DNA from 2 places in the Pseudoalteromonas rhizosphaerae genome. Region 1 is predicted to be linked to the other one. Evidence: riboswitches for the same ligand, from Rfam matches in the RefSeq annotation. Region 1 holds a riboswitch; the other holds the start of a gene.

What was found. Region 1 has a riboswitch for lysine ahead of lysC (lysine-sensitive aspartokinase 3). Riboswitches for the same ligand answer to the same signal wherever they lie in the genome.
Region 2: linked by a shared signal. The riboswitch ahead of dapA (4-hydroxy-tetrahydrodipicolinate synthase) and the one ahead of lysC (lysine-sensitive aspartokinase 3) in region 1 are both predicted to bind lysine.

What each region holds. Positions count from the first base shown of each region.
Region 1 covers NZ_CP118496.1:2,965,795-2,972,721, reverse strand. The annotation lists gene PVK79_RS12765 (zinc-ribbon domain-containing protein) at 1-380, opposite strand, end outside; gene PVK79_RS12760 (biotin/lipoyl-containing protein) at 386-817, opposite strand; gene PVK79_RS12755 (sodium-dependent transporter) at 952-2,274, opposite strand; gene PVK79_RS12750 (4'-phosphopantetheinyl transferase family protein) at 2,428-3,171, shown strand; gene lysC (lysine-sensitive aspartokinase 3) at 3,148-4,551, opposite strand; lysine riboswitch at 4,629-4,800, opposite strand; gene nhaD (sodium:proton antiporter NhaD) at 4,915-6,162, opposite strand; gene PVK79_RS12735 (hypothetical protein) at 6,341-6,927, shown strand, end outside.
Region 2 covers NZ_CP118496.1:5,235,497-5,242,423, reverse strand. The annotation lists gene PVK79_RS22915 (2,3,4,5-tetrahydropyridine-2,6-dicarboxylate N-succinyltransferase) at 1-271, opposite strand, end outside; gene dapA (4-hydroxy-tetrahydrodipicolinate synthase) at 287-1,171, opposite strand; lysine riboswitch at 1,304-1,497, opposite strand; gene PVK79_RS22905 (DNA-3-methyladenine glycosylase I) at 1,688-2,389, shown strand; gene PVK79_RS22900 (protein adenylyltransferase SelO) at 2,398-3,813, shown strand; gene PVK79_RS22895 (OmpA family protein) at 4,281-5,345, shown strand; gene acnB (bifunctional aconitate hydratase 2/2-methylisocitrate dehydratase) at 5,623-6,927, shown strand, end outside.

The sequences.
Region 1 (6,927 bases):
GTTATATGCTCTTTAATGATTAAGTTTGCATAGATAATTTGCAACTGGTTTATTGCACGGCTTTTCTTTCTGCATTCAAAGCACTTGATCGCATGTGCATCAATCCAAAACTTTAATTCTTCAAACCAATATTGCTGCTCTTTAGCAAAAAATATAAACGCTCTATGGCAATCTACACATTGCTCTTCTATATCAACATAGAGTTGCCTTGGATATACACAGTAACTTTGTTTTTCAATTGCTGCGGGGGTCGCCGTCTCAGGAAAGTAACGCAAACTTGCATATCGCCAATGGGCATTATCGATTTCTTGCTTTGTATAACTATTACCAGAGAGGATTGGCTCGCTGCCATATTTTGGGTGGTTTACATAATTGGTCATTTTAGCTATTTACCCAGCACAATGAGGGTTCCTAAAACACCTGCAGCCACACCGATAATAAAACCAATTACCCAGCAGATAGTATTTAGTTTACTAAATAATGCAGAAGCAATAGCGTCTTCTTCTGCTGAGCCGCTTACTGACAGTTTACTGTCATGGGTTTGGTCTACTGTTGGTCGTGCTGGCAGTTCGCTGTCTGCAAGCTGCTGCAAAGTCATTACAACCTGTTCAGGATTAACATGGTCGCCATTTGCAATCGTTATATTCTCAATAATGCCACTGCAGTCGGCCATTATTTCTAAAACAACCTTTTCAGTTTCAACATCAAATAACACATCACCGGCATAAACGAGTTGGCCTTCACTAACATAAAGTTTAGCGATATCTGCTGTGTGTATTGAGTCTGGAAGCGTAGGGACTTTAACATCTATGTTCATAATTCCTCCTTGGATATAATACCAATCGACTTAAATATTTAACCATTCTAGCGAGCTAAATGGTCAGTAACTTAAAACGATTGGTATAACACTATGTATTAACAATTAAAACTAAAAAACTGACCGCTAAATTATCAACCAAACGCGACATTAGCGAACACGGCGGTCATCAGTATCGGACACGCATAACGTATGTACTGAGCAAACCAATAACGCATGCCACTTGCAGCCTCATTTAATTGATTACCACGGCGCCACAACCACCCTACAGTGATAAAGTAAAATAAGCCCATAAGCGGTAATTGATACTGAGTCAGTACCATGATCACTAAACCAAATAGCCAATCAAAATTGAAAATAATCAACGATGACGCGGCTAAAACCGTTAAGCTCACTAAAAACGTCGCTTTTTTACGCTCTACTTGATGGTTTTCAACTAAAAAAGCAACTGGAATTTCAGTTGATGAAATAGTCGATGTGAGTGATGCAATCGACATAAGTACAAAAAACAGTAAACCAACCAATAAGCCAATTTCGCCCATAGTATTAAATAACTGCGGTAGAATTGCGAAAATTAGTTGCCCTTCTCCCACTAATTTTCCATCACTAAATACTTGCACGCCATTGTGCTGCGCCACGTAAATTGCAGGAATAATTAATAAACCAGCTAAAAAGGCAACCCCTGTATCAAGTAACGCTACCGACGCGGTTAACCGCGGCAAATTAGCATCAGGCTGCAAGTACGAGCCATAAATCATCATACAACCGACACCCAGTGACAGCGAAAAGAACGCCTGCCCCATTGCCGCAATAATTAAACCTGGGTCGAGTATTTGGCTAAAGTCTGGCACTAAATACGCAGCAAAGCCTTCACTTGCGCCATCAAGCGTGGCTATATAAGCAATTAGCACAACGAGTAACACTAATAGCATCGGCATTAACCGTCGCGACCATGTTTCTATGCCAGATTTAACACCTTTGAGAATAATACTCGCAGTGAGGATCAGCATCAGTGGTGTAAATACAAAATTACGCGCCATCGAATCCGTGTGTAAAAACGTACTGACGGTGGTAAATCCAAAAAAGCTAGCAATGGGTTCAAGGGCATAAGCAAGCATCCAACCTGCAACAATTGAGTAAAAGCTCAGCATCACAATCGCACCGGCTAAACCTAAATAACCAGCAGCAGCGCCTACTTGCGGTGCTTGCTCTTGCCATGCTTGTCTAAGTGCTTTAACCGGATTAGCTTGCGCTTTATGACCTAAGTACAACTCAGTGTATAAAGCTGGCAAGGCTAAAAAAAAGATAACTATAAAATAGACTAGTAAAAACGCGCCGCCGCCATGATTTGCCGCTTGCGTGGGAAATCCCCAAATATTACCTAATCCAACTGCAGCGCCAGAAGCTGCTAAAACAAAGCCAAGGCGGCTTTGAAAACCATCACGCAATTGTGCCATACATCTACAAATCTGTTATTATTTTTCATTATTGTGAATTAAACCATATTTAACTCTCACAGAGTAATAAATTTGCCTTGGCTTAATTAACCAGCGCACAACCGCACAAAATATAAACATGTTTGTTCTTTTATCACTTTAATTGTGGATTTTATGCCTGCGTTATTTTTTCAACAGCAACTCGTTATCACCAAACACAGCGTGCAGCCGTTCAATGCGAATACTATTTTATTATTTGACGCCCAGCAGTTAAATGTTGATGAATTTGATTTAAACGCACTATTAAGCCCATTTGAACTGACGGTTATCACCCGTAGAAAAAGTTACAAAGCCAAGCAAGAATATTTAGCCACTCGGCTACTGCTTAAGTATTTGGTAAAGCAAACGATGCCACAATTTCGTGAGCTAGCAAATAACCATATTAGCTCTGAATTTGACCAGCAAAGCAGTAAATTACTGCTACATATAACTGACAGTGACACTGTATTGCGTAGTTGTTTATCCCACTCTAATGGTTTTGTGGGTGCTGCATTAAATGTAGAACGAATTGAATTTGGTTTTGATATTGAAAAAATAAACCTGAAGCGTCCATTTGCAAAGCTCGCTAAGCATTTTTATCATCTTGATGAGGTAAATTTAATAACGCAAGATCAGCAAAGTGCAGAACGATTTTTTAGAATATGGACCTTAAAAGAAGCACTTGCCAAAGCCACCAGCCAACCAATTGCAAAATTACTCAGCCCCAATGTATTTACTGAACTTGAGCGAGCAAATTTAACAGCGCTGAGTTGTCAATATCATGAGTTTGATATCAGTGTGGTAAGTGACAAGAGCACTGACTGGCAGTGCTCTGTGGTAAATTCAACCGCCCAATTACGCGGCGTTTTGAACTTCTAATAAACGGCTGTGGATCGCTTGCACAACAAAGTCTGACTCGCTCTGCTCCACTAAAAAGCACAGGTTATGTTTACTTGCGCCATGACAAATTAAGCGAATATTAAAATCGCTTAATACATTCATTAAGTTAATTTCTTGCTGACGTAATTGAATTTGTGAACCAATTAATGCCACTAAGGTTAAGTTGTTCTCAACCGACACGTGGCAAAACTCCGCTAACTTATCAAGGCATTCTTGATCAAGCTCAGGACGCGAGGCATTTGGCGCATTATCTAAAGTAATAGCAACACTTATCTCTGAGGTAGTTACCAAATCAACCGAGATATTAAACTCACTTAAAATTGTAAACACGTGAGCTAAAAAGCCACTAGCCAAAAGCATTTCGGGGCTTTTTAAGGTTAACAATATTTGATTTTTACGCTGCGTGACAGCACGAATTCCGGGGATTTGTGATTTCTCACGTTCGATCCAGGTACCACCACGTTCAGGCTCACGGCTAGAACCAACAAACACACTAATATGGCTGCGGCTCGCAGGTAAGATAGTTGCCGGATGTAATACTTTCGCCCCAAAGGTAGCCATTTCGGCCGCTTCATCAAAACTTAAACGCGCAATCGGCGTAGCCTTAGCACATAAGCGCGGATCGGTGCTAAAAATGCCCACTACATCAGTCCAAATGTGCACGCTTTTAGCGTTTATAGCTTCGGCCAGTAATGCCGCACTGTAATCTGAACCACCACGACCAAGTGTGGTAGTTTGACCATGCGCGTCACTGCCTATAAAGCCTTGAGTTACAATAACCTGTTCAGCTAATAACGGAATTAAATGCTCTTTTGCGGCCATTGCTGTTGCAGCTACATCTGGGGTTGCTTTAGAAAATTGGCTGTCGGTTTTTAATACCTGTCGCACATCAAAACGCACCGCATTTAAGCCATTTAAACGCAGTACCTGAGTAAATAAATAGGATGATAAACGCTCACCAAAGCTCAATAACTCATCATGTTGTTGCTTTGATTTTAGTGGCTCACTGGCAAGTGACTTAAAAGCTTTAATGGTTTCATCAAAGCCATGAGCTAAATCAGCATCCAATGACAGCTCATTTAAAATAGCTTCTTGAATAGCAATAACGCCAGCAATGTTCTCATTGCGCTCATCTGCTGATAAATCTTTTTTACATAAGGTCACAAGGTGATTAGTCACTCCTGCGCTGGCACTGACGGCCACTACTCGTACGTTGTTATCGGCTACAATAATTTCACTGCAACGGCTCATCGCTTCAAAGTTAGCCACACTGGTGCCACCGAACTTTGCGACTACGTAGTCTGATTTTTGATTTTGTGCTGACTGTTGCAAGTTAGTTGCAGCTAATTGGGTATTCATGTCGTCTCCTTTTGTGGCATTCATACCACGATAAAACAAGAAGAACTTGGCAAGGGGGTGCTCGATAAGAAAAGTCCACTGCCAGAAGCTCTCCACCTAATTGGTGACAGTTTTGAGGATTCAGCCCCATAAACCGAAAAACCACTGTGACGTCCAGTTGCTTTCCTCGGCGAGTACTTCCCTCCTTAATGATTACAGGCATACGTCGCCTAACATTAAGTACCTAAGTACCGCACCTCTTCTGAATGTTAGATTAATTACGTAAATTATTAGCAATTAAATAACAAAACCCGCTATTAAGCGGGCTTTGAAAGTTATCGTTTAGACGTCTAGCTGTCAAGTTGTTTTAAATAATAAAAGCAATTAAATAAAACTACCTGCTAAATACGATCCCATATAACCAATTGTATAAGCGATTAATAAATACACCGACATACGTAAATAACTCATGAAGGTAAGCGCTTTTACTTTACTCATAGCGATAATACCGGCAGCCGAGCCAATAATAAGCATGGACCCCCCCACCCCAGTTGCATACGTAAACGACAACCATTGTTGTGGACTCATCACTATTTCAGCTTTAAGTAATGCAGCCGTTAGCGGTACGTTGTCAACCGCAGCTGATAATATACCCATTAAATAATTAGCGTATTGTGCTGGCATTAACTCGTAAAGATGAGTGAACTTACTGAGCATACCGACTTCTTTCAGGGCGCCTACAAGTAATAATACGCCAACGAAGAACAGCAAGGTGTCGTATTCTATTTCGCGAATATAATCGATGATTTTTTTATTCACATCTTTTTTGCGCATTAAAAATTGCGCTACTAAAAACATCAACGACAAACCAAATAAGAAAGTTAACAAAGGCGGCACATGATAAAGCACGCTTAACGTTAATGTCCCGACAATCGTTGATAAGAAAATCACTGCAATAGTGATATCTGTTTTCTCAATGCGACGGTCCTCTTGTTTGGTAAACTCAACTTGGCCGTTGAGTCCAAATGACAGCATAATGGCCAATAGCGCCACGCTAAATAACGCAGGCACAACCAACAATAGCAAGTGACCAATGGTAACTTTGTCATCAAGGAAAATCATCAAGGTAGTAACATCACCGGTAATTAACGACACTCCGCCCGAGTTCACACTAAAGATGATAAGCGTAGCGTATTTAATTAGCTTTTTCGGATCGAGTTTTAACGACATCACCACCGCAAGGGAAATTAATGTGGCTGTGATATTGTCTGAAATCGACGAAAATAAGAAGGAGAACCCGCCAATCAAAAACATCAGTTTGCGTTCGCTAATAGCACTGGGCATTATCTTATGCACAATATTTTGGATAAAACCTTTGGAGTTCAAATAGGCTACAAAGGTCATTGCAGCCATTAAAAACAACCAGAGTGTGGCAATCTCTAAAATATTGTGGTCAAGTTGATGTTGTACGTTTTCGGGGCTTTGCCCGTGAAGCGGCGAGATAAATAAGATAATCCAGCATAAAGTACCAAAGAAAAGCGTGGTTTTGGCCTTGTTTACATGGATAATATCCTCTATAACGATGAGCACGAATGCTAGCGTTATCAGGGTTAGGATAATTGCAGTTACCATGGTGTTTGAACAACCTTTATAAAAATGTAAAAATTGTATGTTATGAGCCGCAGGACGACACGGCGCGCAGTCTAGCACCAAAGAATGTGTAAAACTATTGTCAATTTGCTTTTCTACGACTAATCGCTGAGGCCTAACAAGCCGGCTTTACAAGATAAATTAGGATTTTTGGAGTTTTATGATCCCAGCTAAAAAGTTGCTAAATACCCTAACAGAGCACTGGGGAATGTTAGAGCTGCTATTTAAACGTTTTAAAATGGCTGATTTCAGCCTAAAAGACGTGCAAAATGCGATCAAACAAAAACAACCTACGTGGTCAAATGAGCGCATTTACAAAGAAACCAACCGCCTTTTAAACCAAGATATTATTATTCCCTTGGCTAAATCGTCACAACTTGAAATTAACCGTGCAATTGCAGATTTTGCCACTTTTTTATTGCAGGAGGAACATTTAGGCTTGGCGCAAGAAATTAGCGTGCTGGTTGAAGATTTAGCTCGTTTGGGTAACCGTTTAGACAATGCCGGTAGTATTGAAGACTACGACGAGATGCGCCGTTTTAGCCGCATTATGGATGATCGGGTGCGTAAAATAATGAAACTATTTGCCCACAACGAAAATGCCATTTTAAATATTGTAGAACAAGCAAAAGCTAATAATGCGGTGCAATCATTACAAAAGCGTTATCAAGCGGTGATTGAAGCATTTGATGAATACATTGAACCAATGCTTGAAATGGTTGATATTCGTGGCGATTTTCATGCTTG
Region 2 (6,927 bases), 2.3 Mb from region 1:
TAATAATCGTGCCCTTAGCAACGTGTGCGCCACGGCGAACGCTTGAGCCACCAGGTACCATACGCACTCCAGCATCGGCTGCAAAACCTTGTGGTGCTAAATTGTGTTTATCAACAAAGCCACCTAGAAATTCGGTATTAGTGCCATTTTTAAACGCTTCTAAAATACCTTGTTTTACTGCAACGTTAGCATGCCATTGGCCGTTGTCGTCTTGTGTTGCTGCGCGCACTGCGCCCGATTCTAAATTATTTAGTAGTTCTAACCAGCTCATTATAAAAACCTGTATTTAATGCCAAGATAAAATGGTGTTGTTTGCGTTGTTAATACAATCAGTTTGCGTTAACTCAAGATGCGTCAAAGGTGGACGTAAGTACGGGCTGTTAATTCGCCCTTGTAAATGCATCAATACTTTGACGGGGATAGGGTTTGCGACAGCAAACAAGCTTTGAATGGCTTGTGACCAGTCGGCAAATAAATTGGGGTGTTGACCGCTGAGACTTCGTTTTACAAACTCATGGGTTTGCACAGGCCATGCATTAGCAGCCACAGAGACTAAACCTTTTGCGCCAGCCTGGGCAAAGTAAGGCATCAGTGCATCGTCACCGCTAAAAATAGCTAAATTAGGTGCGACTTTTCTAAAACCTTCAAATTTAGCAATGTCGCCACTGGCTTCTTTGAGTGCCCACAAGTTTTTATGGTCTTTCAAGTTGCTAATTACGGCCGATGGAATATCAACAGCACTGCGCCCTGGTACGTTATAAAGCATGCAAGGATGTTTACTGGTATTAAGTAAGCTTTCAAACCAATGTGTTTGGCCTACTACGCCGGGCTTAGCGTATAGGGGAGTGCCCAGTAAATAGCTATGAATGGGTAACTGATTACAGTATTCAACCCAGGCAATTTGTTGCTTTAGGTTTATACCGCCTACTGCAACCATCAGTGGTACTGTTGGCGTTAATTGGCACACGTGTTCAACAATCGCTTGTTGCTCTTTGAGTGTTAGTGCGAGGCCTTCGCCAGTGCTACCAAGTAATAAAATACCATTGTTAGCCACTTGCTGCTGTGCAACTAACTGATCAAGAGTGGCATAGTCGACTTCACCAGCGTCAGTAAATGGCGTGACGAGTGCCGTCCACAAAGGGTAGTCATTTAAATTGAAGTTATTGATCATCTCTCACGAACTTATAAGTGATTCGAGGAGTTAATAAGCTTTTATGATTGGAGCCACATTAACGTCGTTCGAACGAATAATTCGAAGAGCGAATGGGCTTAATATAATAGGGCGCTATGGCCTTATTACGCTAAGACCAGAAGCTCTCCACCAAATATTTTAACAGCCAAGCTGTTATTGGTGACAGTCGCTGGGATTCAACCCAGTCGCCCGAAGTAAAACTTCACAAAAAGTGTTACTTCTCGGCGTTAATTCCCCTCACGTATGATCACTGGAGTGTGTGCTCCTCACATACGTTACCTGAATAACGCACCTCTTCTAGCCCATGGTGTAAGTTTTATCGTTTAAAACTCACACCTTTAATAGGGGTAATGCGAAAGATTAAAGCATTTTAGCCGTCTAGGTGTCAAGGCTGGATATTTTTAAGTTTATTTTTAGCTGCAATGTGCTCCTGACATTTTTTTACAACGTAAATAGCGTTACAGTAAGCGTAATAACAAGCAGTGGTAGTGAGTAATGGAAAAATTTCAAGATATATATCAACGAGCGGCACAGCGAAAAGGTAGCGAAGTAATGTTACAGCAATTACTTGTTGCCCCTCAAAATGCAAAGCAATTAACTGCTTTACCTGATGATGCATGGCTTGAAGAGTTTACCCGCAAAATTTTTCAAAGTGGTTTTTATTGGTCAGTGATCAACAATAAATGGCCAGGTTTTCGGGAAGTATTTTGGGATTTTAGTGTGGCTAAATTATTAATGATGCCGCCAGATATGCTTGAGCAAAAAGCCACCGATGAGCGAATCGTTCGTAACTTTAAAAAAGTGCAAACGATCCCAGAAAATGCGTATATGATCCATGAAGTGGCAAGTGAACATGGCAGTTTTAGTCAGTTTATTGCAGATTGGCCGAGCGACGATATTATTGGTTTGTGGGGGTATTTAAAAAAGCATGGGGCGCGTTTAGGTGGTAACACTGGCCCTTATGCATTGCGAACCTTAGGGAAAGACACTTTTTTATTATCGCGTGATGTAGAAAGTTATCTCCGTGCTCACAAAATAATTGATGGCGGTTTACAAACTAAAAAGTCACTTACCAGCGCTCAACATTTTTTTAATGAACTGCAGCAACAAAGCGGATTAAGCCTACAAGAGCTCAGTTTGTTAGTTGCATACAGCGTGGGCGATAATCGCGTTGGCATACAAACAACCCAAGCCTAAGGAATACTATGAAATTAGTTGCTCGTTACACCCAGATTGCTGATGATTTTGCTGTGGCGGATCAGCCAAGTGCTGTTATTGCTCCAAACTTACTGCTGTGGAACGATACGTTAGCTAGGCAGCTTAATATTGAGGTTGCCACATCAGAACGTGCGGTAATTTTTTCTGGTAATCTTAATAACAGCGATGTTGCTGCTGTGGCATTAGGTTACTCAGGGCATCAATTTGGACATTTTTCACCGCGTTTAGGTGATGGGCGAGCACATTTATTAGGGGCTGTCACTGATCAGCAGCAACAGCTTTGGGACATTCAACTCAAAGGTTCTGGTGCTACGCCATTTTCACGTGGAGGTGATGGCCGTTGCGCAATCGGTCCTGCGGTACGTGAATATATAATGAGTGAGGCAATGCACGGGCTTGGCATACCGACGACACGTTGTTTGGCAGTTGTTGCCAGTGGTGAAACAGTTTACCGTCAACCACCACAACAAGGAGCCATTGTTACCCGCGTTGCTAGTAGTCATATACGTGTCGGTTCGTTTCAGTATTTAGCTGCGCAAGGTGATGTTGCTGGTTTAAAAAATTTAGCTGATTTAGCTATTGAGCGTCATTATCCTGAGATAAATTCTACGGGCTCTGCGCGTTATTTGGCATTTTTAAGTGCGGTGATTGAAAAGCAAGTTAGCCTGATTGTTAGCTGGATGCGCGTTGGTTTTATTCATGGAGTAATGAATACTGATAATACGCTCGTCAGTGGTGAGACCATCGATTATGGCCCTTGTGCAATGATGAATCAGTTTGATTTTGATACTGTATTTAGTTCTATTGATCGCCAAGGCCGCTATGCTTTTGGCAATCAACCTAATATTGCTAATTGGAATTGTGCACGTTTAGCTGAAAGTTTAATTCCTTTAATTAGCGATGACGAAGAGCAGGCTGTTGAGCTACTAAGCCCATTAATAAATGGTTTTGCTGAGCAGTTTCATCAAGCTTTTACACAGATGTGGGCGAAAAAGTTGGGCTTTGATGGTCATCAAGATGGTGATGCTGAATTAGTATCCGAGTTATTAACTTTACTGAAAACTCATCAGCTTGATTACACCAATACTTTTGACTCCTTAACAGAATCACTGCAAGGTCAGACTGCTATTCCGAGTGACTTGGCTGGTTGGTCTATTAAGTGGTTAGCCAGAACAAATACGCAAAGCTATCAGCTGATGCGCCAAGCCAACCCACGCTTGATCCCGCGTAATCATATCGTTGAAAGCATAATACAGCAGTATGAAAGTACTGGTGAAAGCAGCATGTTAGATGAATATTTAACGGCCTTGAGGTCGCCTTACCAATTGTTGGCAAGCCCTGCATTTTGGTACTCACCGCCTGTCGATATGGACACTAATTACCAAACATTTTGTGGTACATAATAATAGCATCAATTATTGTTATTTGTCGCTGTTCGTAAATTGAACGGATACGAACGAATTGATGCTACTTATTCATCCAGATCTTTAGTTAAAAACTGTTATTTATTAAGAATTATAAGAAATAAATATGCTTAGCTACTTGTTGATTTAAAATTAACCAATATAATGCATCCATTAACTTCAGCATTTAAATTTTTAAAGCCAAATATATTGGAAACGTTGTTTCTGAAATAGTAGTGATAGCAATTACAATGCTGACAATCGATGTATGTGTAAGTTAGGTAAAGTCTTTTATCTGAACTATAATGTAGAGCGCTTTATTCTAATAAATATTTAAATTGCAAAATATATGCATTTAAACGTTTTTGTTAAGTAATGATTAACTAAAGATACGGTACTCTGTAATCAAACTTATTGAGCTAGGGTTTCTTAGCTACAATTTTAATTGTGAAAATGGGAAGGAAACAATGAAATTAAAATCACTTACTATTGCTTTAGCACTAGCTGCAACTAGCGCTTCAAGCTTCGCGGCTGAAAAAGAAGGTTTCTTTATCGGTGCTTTTGGCGATTATTACGATGCTTCATGGGAAAATATCCGTGGTAGCGCAGGTACTAACGTTGATGATTCAACTGGTTGGGGGGCGGAAATTGGTTATCGTTTTAACGATTACTGGAGCGCGCGTTTAGAATACGCTGATATGGATTTTGATATTTCAAATGCAAATCCAGCTATGACCGCAACAAGCATGGACGGCGATCGTTTAGGTATTGATGGTCTTTATCACATCAACGGCGGCCCTTTCTATGGTATTTTCGGTCTTAAACAAATCGATATTACAGAAAACCTAACTTTTGCTAATGTGGGTGCTGGTTACCAACATTATTTCACTGATAATTTCGCATTTAATGCTGAAACATCTATTTACCAAGGCCTTGACCGTGGTTACACAGATGTAGGTGCTAAACTTGGCCTTAGCTATTTATTTGGTAAGCAAAGTTCAGCAGCTGAGCCAGTTAAAGCTGCTCCAGCTCCAGCTACAGTAGTACCTGTAGCGGTTGCTCCTGTTGATAGCGATGGTGATAACATCCCTGATGCAGATGACCAATGTGCAAACACACCAATGACAGATGCTGTTGATGGAACAGGTTGTACTCTATATGAAGACCGTGAAGTAACTAAGAGCTTGTTAGTAACATTCCCTAACAATGCGTCGGTTGTTGCTGGCAAATATGACAGCGGTATTGAAAAAGTTGCAGGCTTCTTAAAAGAGCACACAGATACAACAGTATTACTTGAAGGTCATTCTTCTGCTGTTGGTAAAGCAGATTACAACAAGTGGTTATCTAAAAAGCGTGCTGATGCAGTTGCTGCTAAGCTAATTGCTGATGGCATTGCTGCAGATCGTATTACTACTGTTGGTCTAGGCGAAGAGCGTCTTAAAAATACAGACAACACACCTGCTGCACACGCGGAAAACCGTCGTGTAGAAGCACACATTAAGTCAATTGAACGCGTGAAAGTTGAGCGTTAATAGCATTTGATTTATTAAAAACCCAGCAATATGCTGGGTTTTTTTATGCCTAATAAAATAGTAATGATTCGCAGTTAATTAACATTCATGTGAATGGTGTTTTCCTTTTTGACTATTCATAGTATTTATAGTGAGTATAAAATTTTGCTTGATTGCATGGACTTTCATCTATATTTAAAAGCTTTATAATTAATCGTCAGAATACTATAAGTATTGAGTAATTTTTCGCGAGAACGCGTATTACTGAATACTTTCACGTCACCAAGAGGGCAATATTGTGCTAGAAGATTATCGTAAACACGTAGAAGAACGTGCCGCGTTAGGTATCGTACCAGCGCCATTGGATGCTCAGCAAACGGCTGATCTTATCGAGCTAGTTAAAACACCACCTGCAGGTGAAGAAGAGTTTATTTTAGACTTATTAGTAAATCGCGTGCCGCCAGGTGTGGATGACGCAGCTTACATCAAAGCTGGTTTTTTAGCCGCAGTTGCTAAAGGTGAGGCAACTTCACCACTAATTTCAAAAGAAAAAGCAGCTGAACTATTAGGCACAATGCTTGGCGGTTACAACATCGCCCCCATGATTGAGCTACTTGACGAAGAAGCGCTTGCGCCAATCGTTGTTAAAGGTCTTGCAAATACGTTATTAATGTTTGATGCATTTTATGACGTTGAAGAAAAAGCAAAAGCGGGTAATGAATACGCTAAGCAAATTATTGAATCTTGGGCTGCTGCAGAATGGTTTACCAATAAACCTGCGGTTGCTGAAAAAATCTCAGTTACGGTATTCAAAGTAACTGGCGAAACAAATACTGATGATTTATCACCAGCGCCAGACGCATGGTCACGTCCTGATATTCCATTGCATGCTTTAGCAATGCTAAAAATTGAACGTGACGGTATTACACCTGATAAAGCTGGTGAGGTTGGCCCAATTACACAACTTGAAGAATTAAAAACGAAAGGCTTACCACTTGCCTACGTAGGTGATGTTGTTGGTACTGGCTCTTCTCGTAAGTCAGCAACTAACTCTGTACTTTGGTTTATGGGCGATGATATCCCGTTTGTACCAAACAAGCGTGTTGGCGGTGTATGTTTAGGTAATAAAATTGCGCCAATCTTCTTCAACACAATGGAAGATTCAGGCGCATTACCAATCGAATTAAATGTTGATGAACTTAACATGGGTGAGCAAATCGATATCTTCCCTTACGAAGGTGTTGTTAAGCGTCACGGTACTGATGAAATTATTTCTACTTTTGAACTTAAATCTGAGGTAATTTTAGATGAAGTTCGTGCTGGTGGTCGTATCCCACTAATCATTGGTCGTGGTTTAACTGACAAAGCGCGTACATCTCTTGGCTTGGGTGCAACTGATGTATTTAAAGTACCAACAGCAACAGAAGTTTCTGATAAAGGCTTCACACTAGCGCAAAAAATGGTTGGTAAAGCATGTAACGTTGCAGGTATTCGCCCAGGTCAATACTGTGAGCCTAAAATGACTACTGTTGGTTCGCAAGATACAACCGGTCCTATGACGCGTGATGAACTTAAAGATTTAGCGTGTTTAGGTTTCTCTGCA